Regions from separate parts of the Pseudomonas sp. NY15181 genome, predicted to be linked through region 3. Evidence: riboswitches for the same ligand, from Rfam matches in the RefSeq annotation. Region 3 holds a riboswitch; each other region holds the start of a gene.
The links. Region 3 has a riboswitch for cobalamin ahead of ACNFBT_RS14530 (TonB-dependent receptor domain-containing protein). Riboswitches for the same ligand answer to the same signal wherever they lie in the genome.

Region 1: linked by a shared signal. The riboswitch ahead of cobW (cobalamin biosynthesis protein CobW) and the one ahead of ACNFBT_RS14530 (TonB-dependent receptor domain-containing protein) in region 3 are both predicted to bind cobalamin.
Region 2: linked by a shared signal. The riboswitch ahead of btuB (TonB-dependent vitamin B12 receptor) and the one ahead of ACNFBT_RS14530 (TonB-dependent receptor domain-containing protein) in region 3 are both predicted to bind cobalamin.

What each region holds. Positions count from the first base shown of each region.
Region 1 is NZ_JBLUPT010000005.1:57,163-61,290, reverse strand. Features, by position in the region: gene ACNFBT_RS13955 (CbtA family protein) at 1-594, opposite strand, end outside; gene ACNFBT_RS13950 (CbtB domain-containing protein) at 813-1,001, opposite strand; cobalamin riboswitch at 1,106-1,329, opposite strand; cobalamin riboswitch at 1,401-1,596, shown strand; gene cobW (cobalamin biosynthesis protein CobW) at 1,706-2,758, shown strand; gene cobN (cobaltochelatase subunit CobN) at 2,856-4,128, shown strand, end outside.
Region 2 is NZ_JBLUPT010000003.1:263,147-267,274, reverse strand. Features, by position in the region: gene cobO (cob(I)yrinic acid a,c-diamide adenosyltransferase) at 163-774, opposite strand; gene btuB (TonB-dependent vitamin B12 receptor) at 789-2,633, opposite strand; cobalamin riboswitch at 2,741-2,967, opposite strand; gene ACNFBT_RS09815 (ABC transporter permease) at 3,098-4,128, shown strand, end outside.
Region 3 is NZ_JBLUPT010000005.1:173,312-177,439, forward strand. Features, by position in the region: gene ACNFBT_RS14525 (HAD family hydrolase) at 1-324, shown strand, start outside; gene ACNFBT_RS14530 (TonB-dependent receptor domain-containing protein) at 664-2,535, opposite strand; cobalamin riboswitch at 2,623-2,820, opposite strand; gene dxs (1-deoxy-D-xylulose-5-phosphate synthase) at 2,849-4,128, opposite strand, start outside.

The DNA.
Region 1 (4,128 bases), 120 kb from region 3:
TTCCGGCGCGAGGCTGGAATGGACTTCCGGCTGCGGCGCGCCGATCACGTGCGGCACCACCAGCAGCGCGACACCCACGCCACGCAGCAACCCGTTGCGGCTGAACACCAGCAGCGCGAGGCCGGCGGCGGTGGACGCCGCGGTGCCGATCCACCAGGTCTGGCGCAGGTTCAGGTCGGCGGCGGCGGTGCCGGGGACTTCCGGCGGCAGGCCGAGGGACGGCGCCAGGGTGAACACGGCGAAACCGGCCAGGCCCCAGAGCAGGCCTTCGGAGGTCTTGCCCGGCTCGCGCAGGGTGAACAGGCCAGCCAGCATCAGGGCGAAGCCCACCGCGACCACCAGGTTGCCGCCGGTGGTGGACAGGATGCGCTGCCAGCCGTCTTCCGGCTCCCAGGCTTCCGCGTCATGGTGGTGGCCGGCGGCGGCACCGTCGGCGTGCTCATGGCTGTGTTCTGCCATCGCTACCGGTTCGGATTTTTCATAGGTCTCCGCCTTCAGAATCAGCGGGGATACCCACAGCAACTGGACCAGGGTCAGCACCAGCGCCGCGATCAGACCGGCGAAACCGGCGGTCTGGGCAATTCGTTTGATCATTTTTCCTTTCCTGTTTTCCGGACTCCCGAATCGAGCGAGCTAGAGCCAGGCAAGGCCGAAACGACCTCCGGGAGTAACAGCCGTAGGCTGGCCCGAAGGGCGAGCGGCAGCGAGTCAGGAGCGCCGTGGACGCGGAGTTGACTCCGGTCAATGAGCAGTCCACGGCGATTCTCCAACGCAGCATGGCCGACGCGCAGCCGATTGGACTCAGAACCGCATCAGTGGCAGGGGAAACCGGCGCTATGGCGGGTATCGTGGGCGGCGTTGTGCACCGCTTCCAGATGCGAGAAACCGGCGAAATACACCAGCAGCGCACCGAGCAGGCTGGCGCCGACGGCCAGGGCGATGCGCTTGGAAAGGGGGATGGAAGTGCTCGACGCTTGTTGCGTGAGGATGCTGCTGGACATGAACGTTCCCTCTGATCAATCAAAGTAAGAGAACGCAGAGGTTGAACGCATTCGAACGCGCCACAAGGTCGCGCCACGGCCTGCGCCCGCCCACCGCGGGTTTGCCAAAACGAAGGGTTCCAGGCCGGTCTCCGGGCTTGCGACGCCAGCGGAGAAACTCCGGCTGGGCGGGTCAGCCTTCCCATGCATTTCCTGCACAGTGGCTACTGACGACCCTCGATGCGCTTACCGTTGCGGGGGCAGCGCCGGACTGGTCCTTGCGGACGCACCGGCTTCCCGTTTCACCTCGCGCGCGTCGGCGCGAGACACCTGAAACCGCGCTAGCTGACCACGAAGCCCCGCGAGCGTCAACCGCGCGACAGCCGATCCCCGGCGATTGACCGCCCCGCCATCGCTGCGTAGCCTTCCTCCCTTCGAGGTTCTCCGGCGCTGGCCGGAGCTAAGAGGGAACGTGGAAATCTTCGGATGCGCCACGGCTGCCCCCGCAACTGTGAACAGCCTGTTCTTTCACGCGCCACTGCCGACTGCGGCGGGAAGGCGAAAGGACATGACAGGGCTGTGAGCCAGGAGACCTGCCTCGACCAGCATCACGACAACCGGGCGGGGTGATCCGGTGGCGACCTTCGTTGCGCGGCGAACCCGCGCGCGCGCCCTTCATCCGCGCTCGCTCATTGCAAAGACCGACTTTCGCTTGCGAGGCGCGCATGAAAACCCTGGCCAAACTCCCCGTCACCATCGTCACCGGCTTCCTTGGCGCCGGTAAGACCACCCTGCTCCGCCACATGCTCGACAATGCCGAAGGCCGTCGCATCGCGGTAATCGTCAACGAGTTCGGCGAGCTGGGCATCGACGGTGAAATCCTCAAGCAGTGCTCCATCGGTTGCAGCGAAGAGGAAGCGGTCGGCCGCGTCTTCGAACTGGCCAACGGCTGCCTGTGCTGCACCGTGCAGGAAGAATTCTTCCCGGTGATGCGCGAGCTGGTGGCGCGCCGTGGCGACCTCGACCAGATCCTCATCGAGACCTCGGGCCTCGCCCTGCCCAAGCCGCTGGTGCAGGCCTTCCAGTGGCCGGAAATCCGCAACGCCTGCACCGTTGACGCGGTGATCACCGTGGTCGACAGTCCGGCCGTGGCCGCCGGCACCTTCGCCGCCCATCCCGAGCAGGTCGACGAGCAGCGCAAGCAGGACCCGAACCTGGACCACGAATCGCCGCTGCACGAACTCTTCGAAGACCAGCTGGCCAGCGCCGACCTGGTGGTACTGAACAAGGCCGACCTGCTGGACGCAGACGCCCTCGCCCGCGTACGCGCCGAAGTCGCCGAGGAGCTGCCGCCGGCGGTGAAGATCGTCGAAGCCAGCGCCGGCCAGCTGCCGCTCTCGGTGCTGCTGGGGCTGAACGCCGAGGCCGAGCTGCACATCGACAGCCGCCCCACTCACCACGACCACGAAGGCCATGAAGACCACGACCACGACGAGTTCGACTCCTTCCACGTCGACCTGCCGGAAGTGGAAGAGCGCGCCCTGCTCGACGCGCTGAACGCGCTGGTCGAGCGCCACGCCATCCTGCGCATCAAAGGCTTCGTCGCCATCCCCGGCAAGCCCATGCGCCTGCTGGTACAGGGTGTCGGCAAGCGCTTCGACAAGCACTTCGACCGCGCCTGGCGCAGCGATGAAACCCGTGGCACCCGCCTGGTCGTAATCGGCCAGGAGCTGGACCAGGCCGTCATCGCCAACGAGCTGCGTACCGCCCTCTCTTGATCTTGTAGGAGCGAGCTTGCTCGCGAACGGCCTCGCAGCGGGGTTTGGTTCGCGAGCAAGCTCGCTCCTACATGAAGCCCTACACCGAGCAAGCCTCATGCACCTGCTGCGCACCCAACCCGGCGGCTTCGTCCCCGACGACGGCATCGCCCACCTGGCCCAGACGCCCGCCGAGCTGGTGATCCTCTGCAGCGGCGACTCGCACCTGGCGCTGCTCGCCGAGGCCGCGCGCGAGCTGCCGGAGGACTACCCGAGCCTGCGCCTGGCCAACCCCATGCAGCTGCAGAACCACGCCTCGGTGGACCTCTACGTCGACGAGGTACTGCAGCACGCCAAGGTCATCCTGATCTCGGTGCACGGCGGCGTCGGCTACTGGCGCTACGGCATGGAGCAACTGGCGGCGCTGGCCGAGCGCGGCGCCACGCTGATCGCGGTGCCCGGCGACGACAAACCCGACCCCGAACTCACTGCCCTCTGCAGCGTCCCGCCGCAGGACGCCGAGCGCCTCTGGCAGTACCTGCGCCAGGGCGGCATGGACAACGCCCGGCAGTTCTTCACCTGCCTGGCCAACCGTCATCTGCAACGCGACTACGCCTGGAGCGAGCCACGGATACTGCCCCGCGTGGCGGTCTATCACCCGCAGCTCGGCAGTTGCGACCTCGCCCGCTGGCAGGCCGACTGGAATCCCGAGTGCCCGGTCGCCGCATTGCTGTTCTACCGCACGCACCTGCAGGCGGCGAACACGGGTTTCATCGATACCTTCTGCTCACGCCTGCAAGCCCAGGGCATCAACCCGTTGCCCGTCGCCGTGGCCAGCCTCAAGGAATCCGCCTGCCTCGACGCAGTGGAAAACCTGCTGGACGCCGCCGACGCCGAGCTGATCATCAACACCACCGGCTTCGCCCAATCGAACCCGGAGGCGCCGCAGGAGCGCCCGTTCAAGCGCGACGTGCCGGTGCTGCAAGCCATCTGCTCGCTGGACAACCTCGACCTCTGGCGCGCCAACCCGCAGGGTCTCGGGCCACGCGACCTGGCCATGCACATTGCGCTGCCGGAGCTGGATGGCCGCATCATCACCCGGCCGATCAGCTTCAAGGGCCTGGCGTGGCGCAGCGAGCGCAGCCAGAGCGACGTGGTCTGCTATCTGCCACACCTGCCGGGCATGGACTTCGTCGCCGAACTGGCGCGGCGCTGGATGCTGCTGGCGCGCAAGGCCAATGCCGACAAGCGGGTGGCGCTGATCCTGGCCAACTACCCGACCCGCGACGGGCGCATCGGCAACGGCGTCGGCCTGGATACACCGGCCGCCGCGCTGAACATTCTTCGCGCGCTGGAGACCCAGGGCTACCCAGTCGCCGGCCTGCCCGATT
Region 2 (4,128 bases), on a different contig from region 3:
CGCCGTTCGGCGTGTCATCAAAGTACGGCGCTCGCCGGCCAGCACTTTGGACGGACGACACGGCAGCACAGTGGTTGATCAACTCAAACCATTGATGCATGAAGCACCCAACTGCCCCCTCTCCCCTTGGGAGAGGGTTGGGGTGAGGGCCAGCCACGAACATCAGAACTCCACCCCTTTCTGCGCCTTGATCCCGGCCTTGAAGGCATGCTTCACCAGGCCCATCTCGGTCACGGTGTCGGCCGCCTCGACCATCGCCGGCAGCACGCCGCGCCCAGTGGCGACCACATGCTGCATCGGCGGGCGGGCGGCGATATCGGCGAGCACGGTATCCAGCTCCAGGTAGCCATGCTTGAGCGCGATGTTCACCTCGTCCAGCACCACCAGGCCGACCTGCGGATCGCTCAGCAACCGGCGGGCGACCTCCCAGGCTTCATGGGCCTTGGCGATGTCGCGCTGGCGGTCCTGGGTTTCCCAGGTGAAGCCCTCGCCCATCACGTGGTAGCTGACCTCCTCGGGGAAGCGCCGGAAGAAGGCCTCCTCGCCGGTAGTGACGGCGCCCTTGATGAACTGCACCACGCCCACCTTCATGCCGTGGCCCAACGCGCGGGCGACCATGCCGAAGGCCGAACTGCTCTTGCCCTTGCCGTTGCCGCTGTGGACCAGGAACACGCCGCGCTCGCCCTGGGCCTGGGCGATCTTCTCGTCGACCACGGTTTTCTTGCGCTGCATGCGCGAACGGTGGCGCTCGTCCTTTTCCGGGGATTCGCTCATCGGTGTCTCTCCTCTCAAAGGGCCTGGTAGCGCACGCCGAAGAGTACGGCGCGGCCGGGCTGCTCATAGCCCAGGGTGGTCTGGTAGTCGGCGTCGAACAGATTGCTCAGGCGCGCCTGCAGGCGCCACTCCGGGCTCAACGCATATTCGCCGCGCAGGTCCAGGGTGGCGAAGCCGCCCAGGCGATTGCGGTTGGCCAGGTCGTCGTAGCGGCGACCCTCGGCATGCAGGCTGGCGCCCAGGCTCAGCGCGTCGAAGCGCCGGTCGAGGTCCAGGTTGAACAGTTGCCGGGCACGGCGCGGCAGGTCATTGCCGCGGCTGCCACTGGCGCGGCTTTCCGGGTCGAGCAGGCTGGCGTTGGCGTTCCACACCCAGTCGCGCCACTGGCTGCCCAGTTGCAGTTCGATGCCACGGATGCGCGCCTGGTCAATGTTGTCCGGCGCCCGCAGTGCCGAATCGTAGGCGATCAGGTCGTCGACCACCGTGCGGTACAGATTCGCCGCCCAGTGCCCCCAGTCGTGGCGCCCGTCCACGCCAAGCTCCACGCTGCGCGAGGTTTCCGCGTCCAGGTCGGGATTGCCGTAGCCGGGGTAATAGAGTTCGTTGAAGGTCGGCGCCTTGAAGGCCGTGCCGTAGCTGGCGAAGGCCCGTACGGCCTCGGTCAGCGCATAGCCCCAGGCGAGGTTGCCGGTGTTGCGGCTGCCGAACTGCGGGTTGTCGTCGTGGCGCAGGCTCAGTTGCCAGTCATGGCGCCCCGCGCTGCCCAGGTACTGGGCGAAGGTGCCGCGGTTGTCGCGGGAGGTCACCGCGTAGTCGGCGGAGCTGCTCAGCTCGTCCCGCTGCCAGTCGTAGCCCAGGGTCAGGGTCTGGCCGGGCGCGAGGTCCAGGTCGTTCTGCCAGGACGCGGTGTCGCGGCGGCTGTCGAAGCGCGAGTAGAAGGCACCGTCCTGGTAGGCGTCGGACTTGTCCTCGCTGCGCCCGGCGGACAGGCTCACGTGCCAGGGCTCCAGCGGGGCGAACCGCGCGCGGCCGCCGATCACCCGCTGTACGCCGTCGTTGTAGGCGTCGAAACCCTGGGTGCGGCGGCTGTTCACCGTGTCGAAGTCGTTGTGCGAGTCGCTCTGCAACAGGCTGCCATCCAGCTCCAGACCGCTGTCGAAGCGGTAGCCCGCGCGCAGCGAACCTGAGAGGTTGCGGTAGCCGTCGCTGTCCGGCTCGTGGCCGCTGGCGCCGTTGGCCTTGGCGTCGATGCCGGCGGTATCCAGGCTGGACACGCCCAGGGCGAACCAGCCGCGCCCGTTGCCGGCCGAGGCCCCGGCGCTGCCTTCATAGGTGCTCTGGCTGCCCGCCCCTGCGTAGGCCCAGGGCTTGAAGCCCTGCTCCACGGCTTGGCGGGTGAAAATCTGGATCACCCCGCCGATGGCTTCGGAGCCATACAGGCTGGAGCGCGGCCCGCGCACCACTTCGATGCGTTCGATCAGCGCCACCGGGAGGTCCTGCAACGACGCGCCGCCGGAGGACACCGAGCCGGCCTTGACGCCATCGATCAGCACCAGCACATGGTCGGATTCGCTGCCGCGCAGATACAGGTTGGTGGCCTTGCCGGGCCCGCCGTTGCTGCTCAGTGAAATGCCCGGCAAGCGCCGCAGCAGGTCGGGCACCGACTGCGCCTGGGCGCGTTCGATGTCCGCGCGGTCCAGCACGCTGACTGAGGCGAGGCTCTGTCCGGTGCGTTGCTCGGTGCGCGTGGCGGTCACCAGTTGATCGTCGAGCGCCAGCGGCGTTTCGTCGGCCGCAAGGCCGATACAGGAAAAGCCGCCCAGCGCCAGCGCTGTCGGCCAAGAGAATAAATGCTTCACGTTAACTTACTCCGCCGCTCTCACCCGCGCGGCTCTGACCCGAAAAGGCAGGCGGAGGACGGTAACGCGCCGGCAGCTGGCCGGAGCGATCGACAGCGCCTCCCGCGATGCCATGGCTTGCAACAGGCCGGTCTCCGGGCTTGCGAGTGGGGCCGTGAGAGGCTCCTGAAACCGCGCCTTCCCATGCCGAGGGCACAGTGGCGAAATGCGGCTCGATGCTCGCTTACCGTTGCGGGGGCAGCGCCGGACTGGTCGGACCGCATGGCCCGAATTCACCGGCTTCCCTGTTTCACCCCCGACTCACGCCGGGGGCACCTGAAGCAGGCGCGCAGCTTAGAGGCTCGCGGCCTGGGGCGTCAATTGAACAGGCTGTCGCGCCCTCCGACGAGGCCCGTGCCAGAGCGTCCAAGGGAGGAAACATAAGTCAACTGGTTGCACCGCAGAACTTCGCTAGAATGCGATTCATGACGACAACCGCCCAGCCCGGCCAACTCCAGCTCGATAGCCGTTCCAGCCCTCCCCTGATGCACGTCAGCGGCGACTGGACGCTGGCGCATTTCAGCACCCTGGAGTCCCAGGTCGCCGGCGTGCGTCACGGTGACCAACCCGCCGCGCTGGACTTCAGTGGCCTCGGCGCCCTCGACACCGCTGGTGCGGCGCTGCTCGCCGAAGTCATCGGCGGCGCGCGCATGGACCAGCTCGACCAGATCACCCGCAACTTGCCCGCCGAGCGCCTGGCCCTGCTGCGCACCGTGGGCAGCGCCATCACCCAGTGCCGTCTGGACGAACGCAAGCCGCCCCCGGGCAACGCCATCGTCGATGTCCTCGAACGCATCGGCATCGCTACCCTAGCCTTCCGTGGCCATGTGATCGGCGGGTTGGGCTTCATCGGCCTGACCCTGCAGACCCTGGCGCGCACCTTGTTGCGCCCGCGTCGCTGGCGCTTCACTTCGCTGGCCGCACACATGGAGCAGACCGGGCTGGACGCCGTGCCCATCGTCGCCCTGCTCACCTTCATGGTCGGCGCAGTGGTGGCCTTCCTCGGCGCCACGGTGTTGAAGAAGTTCGGCGCGGCGATCTACACCGTCGACCTGGTCGGCTTCGCCTTCCTCCGCGAATTCGGCGTGCTGCTCACCGCCATCCTCCTGGCCGGCCGCACCGCCAGCGCCTTCACCGCGCAGATCGGCTCGATGAAAGCCAACCAGGAGATAGACGCCATCCAGGCCCTGGGCATGGACCCGGTGGAACTGCTGGTGCTGCCACGGGTGCTCGCCCTGCTGCTGACGCTGCCGATGCTGACCTTCCTGGCGATGATCTCCGGCATCTTCGGCGGCGGCGTGGTCTGCGCCCTGGCACTGGATATCTCGCCGCGAATGTTCCTCTACATGCTGCAGAACGACATCGCCGTGCAGCACTTCCTGGTGGGCATCGTCAAAGCCCCGGTGTTCGCCTTCATCATCGCCGTGATCGGCTGCCTGGAAGGCTTCCGCGTCAG
Region 3 (4,128 bases):
ACCCGCAATGCCCATGAGCTGGCGCTGATCACCCTGGCAGCCATCGGCATCGGCGATTGCTTCCTCACTGAGGACGTTCTCGGCCGTGGCGAGGCCGATCCCAAGCCCAGCCCGGACGGCCTGCTGCGCCTGGCGTCACGCTGGGACGTGACGCCAGGTCGGATGTTGATGGTCGGCGACTACCGCTTTGACCTCGACTGCGCGCGCGCGGCTGGTGCGCACAGTGCGCTGGTGAACCTGCCGGAGAATCCCTGGCCCGAGCTGACCGACTGGCATGCGCGGGATTGCGCGGAGTTGGGGCGGATGGCGGGGGTTCTGGTTTAGGCCCGCTGCCGGGCGGGTTCGCGAGCAAGCTCGCTCCTACAGAAACCGGAGCGAACTGATCGATCGGGTCACGCCGAGCTGCTCTTCGTAGGAGCGAGCTTGCTCGCGAACCGATCCCCGCACCGTTGTTTTCTGTAGGAGCGGACCTTGTCCGCGAATTGCGGGCATGGCCCGCTCCTACGGTTGTCATCGGTGTGCTGTTTTTTACCCTCACCCCAGCCCTGGCTGCGCGCCCCGCTCCAGTGGGAGAGGGAGGCGTTTGGTGTCGCCGGAAGGCACAGCGTTCGCCGGATGCCCTGTCAGTCCCCTCTCCCTCCGGGAGAGGGTTAGGGGGCTCTCTTACAGCTCCGGCGTCCAGGTCACCGCCAGCAGCGCGGTGCGGCCCGGTTCGCGGTACGGGTGGGCCTCGCCCAGGTAGTCCGTCGGGCTGGTCGGACGCAGGTAGTCGCCCAGTGCGTAATCGCGGTCCAGCGCGTTATCCAGCTTCAGGTCGAAGCGAATCTCATCGCTGGCCAGCCAGCTGGTGCGCAGGTCGAGCACGCCGTAGCCGGACAGTTCGCGGGTGTTGGCCGCGTCGTCATAGCGCTGGCTGACCGCGCGCCAGGAGCCGCCGACGCCATAGGCGCCGAACTGCCGGTCGAGGTCCAGGCTCAGGGTGCGGCGGGCGCGGGTGGGCAGGGTGTGGCCGGTGTCGCGGTCGCGCGGATCGATCAGGCTCAGGCCCAGGTTCGCCTGCCAGCCCAGTACCTCGCGGGCGACGCTGGCCTCGAAACCATTGATACGCGCCTTGGCGATGTTCTCCGGCTGGTTGCTGGTGCTGTCCCAGGCGATCAGGTCGTCGACTTCGGTGCGGTACAGCGAGGTCTCCAGGTGGGTCCCGGAGAAGTCGCCGCGCCATTGCAGCTCGTAGGTCTTCGACGTTTCGGGCTTGAGGTTTGGGTTGCCGGCGCCGGGGTAGTAGAGATCGCTGAAGGTCGGTGCACGGAAGCCTTCGCCGTAGCTGGCGATCCAGGTCTGGTTGTCGCCCACCGGCAGGCTGAGGGCGGCGTTCCAGCTGTTCTGGGTGCCGTAGACCTGGTTGTCGTCGTGGCGCAGGCCCAGTTCGGTGCCAAAGGATTCGCCCTTGAAGCTGTGCTGGGCGAAGAAGGCGTGGTTCTCGCGCCGGTCCTCGGCAAACTCGGTGCTGCCTTCGACCCGGTCCTCGTACCAGTCGGCACCCAGGGCGAGCTGGTTGGCGGCGTCCAGTTGCAGGCGGTTGATCCAACCGGCCGAATGGCGGGTGGTTTCCAGCGTGCCGTTGTTCCAGCTGTCGGCGGCGCCCACGGCCTTGTTGCGGTCGAAGCTGCGGCCCAGTTCCAGGCGGCTGTTCCAGATGTCGCTGAGCTGGCCCTCGAGGTAGCCGCTGTAGCTGCTGACGCGGAACTCGTCGCGGGGCGAGCCCGGCTCGAAGTTGTAGGCGTCGTCGTATTCGTTCTTGCCGCGCTGGTCGTTGAGGTTCAGGCCGGCCTTCCAGTCCTCGCTGAAGCGGTGGTCGAGGTTCAGGTGCACGGCCTTGTTGCGCTGGGCGTCGTCGTCGCTGTCGGCGCCGACGTTGTCGCTGGTGCGGTCCCAGCCATCGCTCTCGTCGAGGCTGCCGCCGAGGTTGAAGGTGGTGCGCTCGTCGCCGCCGGACAGATTCACGCTGCGCTCGAAGGTGCCGTGGCTGCCGGCCGCCAGGCGGACTTCCGGGTGCAGTCCGGCTTCGCCGCGACGGGTGAAGATCTGGATCACCCCGCCGATGGCGTCGGCGCCGTACAGCGAAGAGCGCGGACCGCGGCTCACTTCCACGCGTTCGATATTGTCGATGCTCAGGTAGTCCAGGCGGGCGATGCCGCTGCTGGCCGAGGCGACGCGCTGGCCATCGACCAGGACCAGCGTCTGCGCGGTGCTGGTGCCGCGTACGGAATAGGAGACCACGCCGCCGGAGCTGCCCATCTGCACGCCGGGTACGCGGGCGAGCAGCTCGGGTACGCTGCGCACCTGCAGGCGTTCGATCTGCTGGCGGGTGAACACGCTGTTGGCGGAGGTGGCCTGGGCGCGCGGCTGGACATGGCGGCCGGAGGTGATCACCAGCGCGGGCAGGGCGTAGACATCGTCGGTCGGAACGGCGGTGTCGGCGAAGGCCAGGCCGGGCAGCAGGCCGGTGGCCAGGGCGAGTCGGGTCAGTTTCATGGAACGTCCTCAAAAGCGGTCGGATGACTTTCGAGGAGGGCGTGGCAAGGGCGGCAGGCCGCACTTGACGGTGCGGCCCTCCGCAACACCTGTCGGGGCGTTCGAGGGCGGTCTCCGGGCTGCCGACGTCACATCGCCGCCTTCCCGCATTCCTGCAGTGGCGCTGGCGATGCTGCGCTCTGCAAACGAGCGCGTCGGTTACCGTTGCGGGGGCAGCGCAGGCCTTTCACCTGCTTCCCGTTACCTCGAACGAAAACGGGCGCACCTTAGAGGGTGCGCCCGTCACTGGCAATACTCCGGGAGAGGGATGCGCTCAGCGGTTGCCGAGCGCCGCCAGGCGTGCGCCCACAGAGCATTCGATGCCGACGGCGTCGAGACCGCATTCGGCGAGCATCTGTGCGGGCTTGGCGTGCTCCACATAGTAGTCCGGCAGGCCCAGGTGCAGGATCGGCTGCAGGATGTTCTCGCGGGCGAGGAATTCGCTGACAGCGGCGCCGGCTCCACCCATCACCGAGTTTTCCTCGATGGTCACCAGCAGGTCGTGGCTGGCCGCCAGTTGGCGCACCAGTGCCTCGTCCAGCGGCTTGACGAAGCGCATGTCGGCGACGGTGGCGTCGAACGGCTCGGCAGCTTTCAGCGCCTCGGCCAGTTGCACGCCGAACACCAGGAAGGCGACCTTGCCGGCCTTGCCTTCGCGGCGCACCACGCCCTTGCCGATCTCTACCGGTTCCAGCGCCTGCTCGATGGGCGCGTTGGGGCCGGTGCCACGCGGGTAGCGCACCGCCGCCGGGCCTTCGAAGTGATGGCCGGTGGTGAGCAGCTTGCGCAGTTCGTTCTCGTCGCTGGGGGTCATCACCAGCATGCCGGGGATGCAGCGCAGGTAGGAGAGGTCGAAGCTGCCGGCGTGGGTCGGGCCGTCTTCACCGACGAGACCGGCGCGGTCGATGGCGAACAGCACGTCGAGGTTCTGCACCGCGACATCGTGGATCAGCTGGTCGTAGCCGCGCTGCAGGAAGGTGGAGTAGATCGCCACCACGGGTTTGGCGCCATCGCAGGCCATGCCGGCCGCCAGGGTCACGGCATGCTGCTCGGCGATGGCGACGTCGAAGTAGCGGTCCGGGAACTTGTCGGCGAAGGCCACCAGGTCCGAGCCTTCCTTCATCGCCGGGGTGATGCCGACCAGGCGCGGGTCCTGTTCGGCCATGTCGCACAGCCACTGGCCGAACACGCTGGAGTACTTGGGCCCGGACGGCTTCTTCGGTTCCGCCGGGGCCTTGATCGGCTCCAGCTTGGTGATGGCGTGGTAGCCGATCGGGTCGATCTCGGCCGGGCCGAAGCCCTTGCCCTTCTTGGTCACCACGTGGAGGAACTGCGGGCCTTCCAGGTCGCGCATGTTGCGCAGGGTGGCGATCAGGGTCGGCAGGTCGTGGCCGTCGATAGGGCCGACGTAGTTCCAGCCCAGCTCCTCGAACAGCGTGCCGGGGACCAGCATGCCCTTGGCATGTTCCTCGACCTTGCGCGCGATCTCCCAGGCGCCGGGCAGGCGCGAGAGGATCTTCTTGCTGCCCTCGCGCATGCTCGAATAGGTGCGGC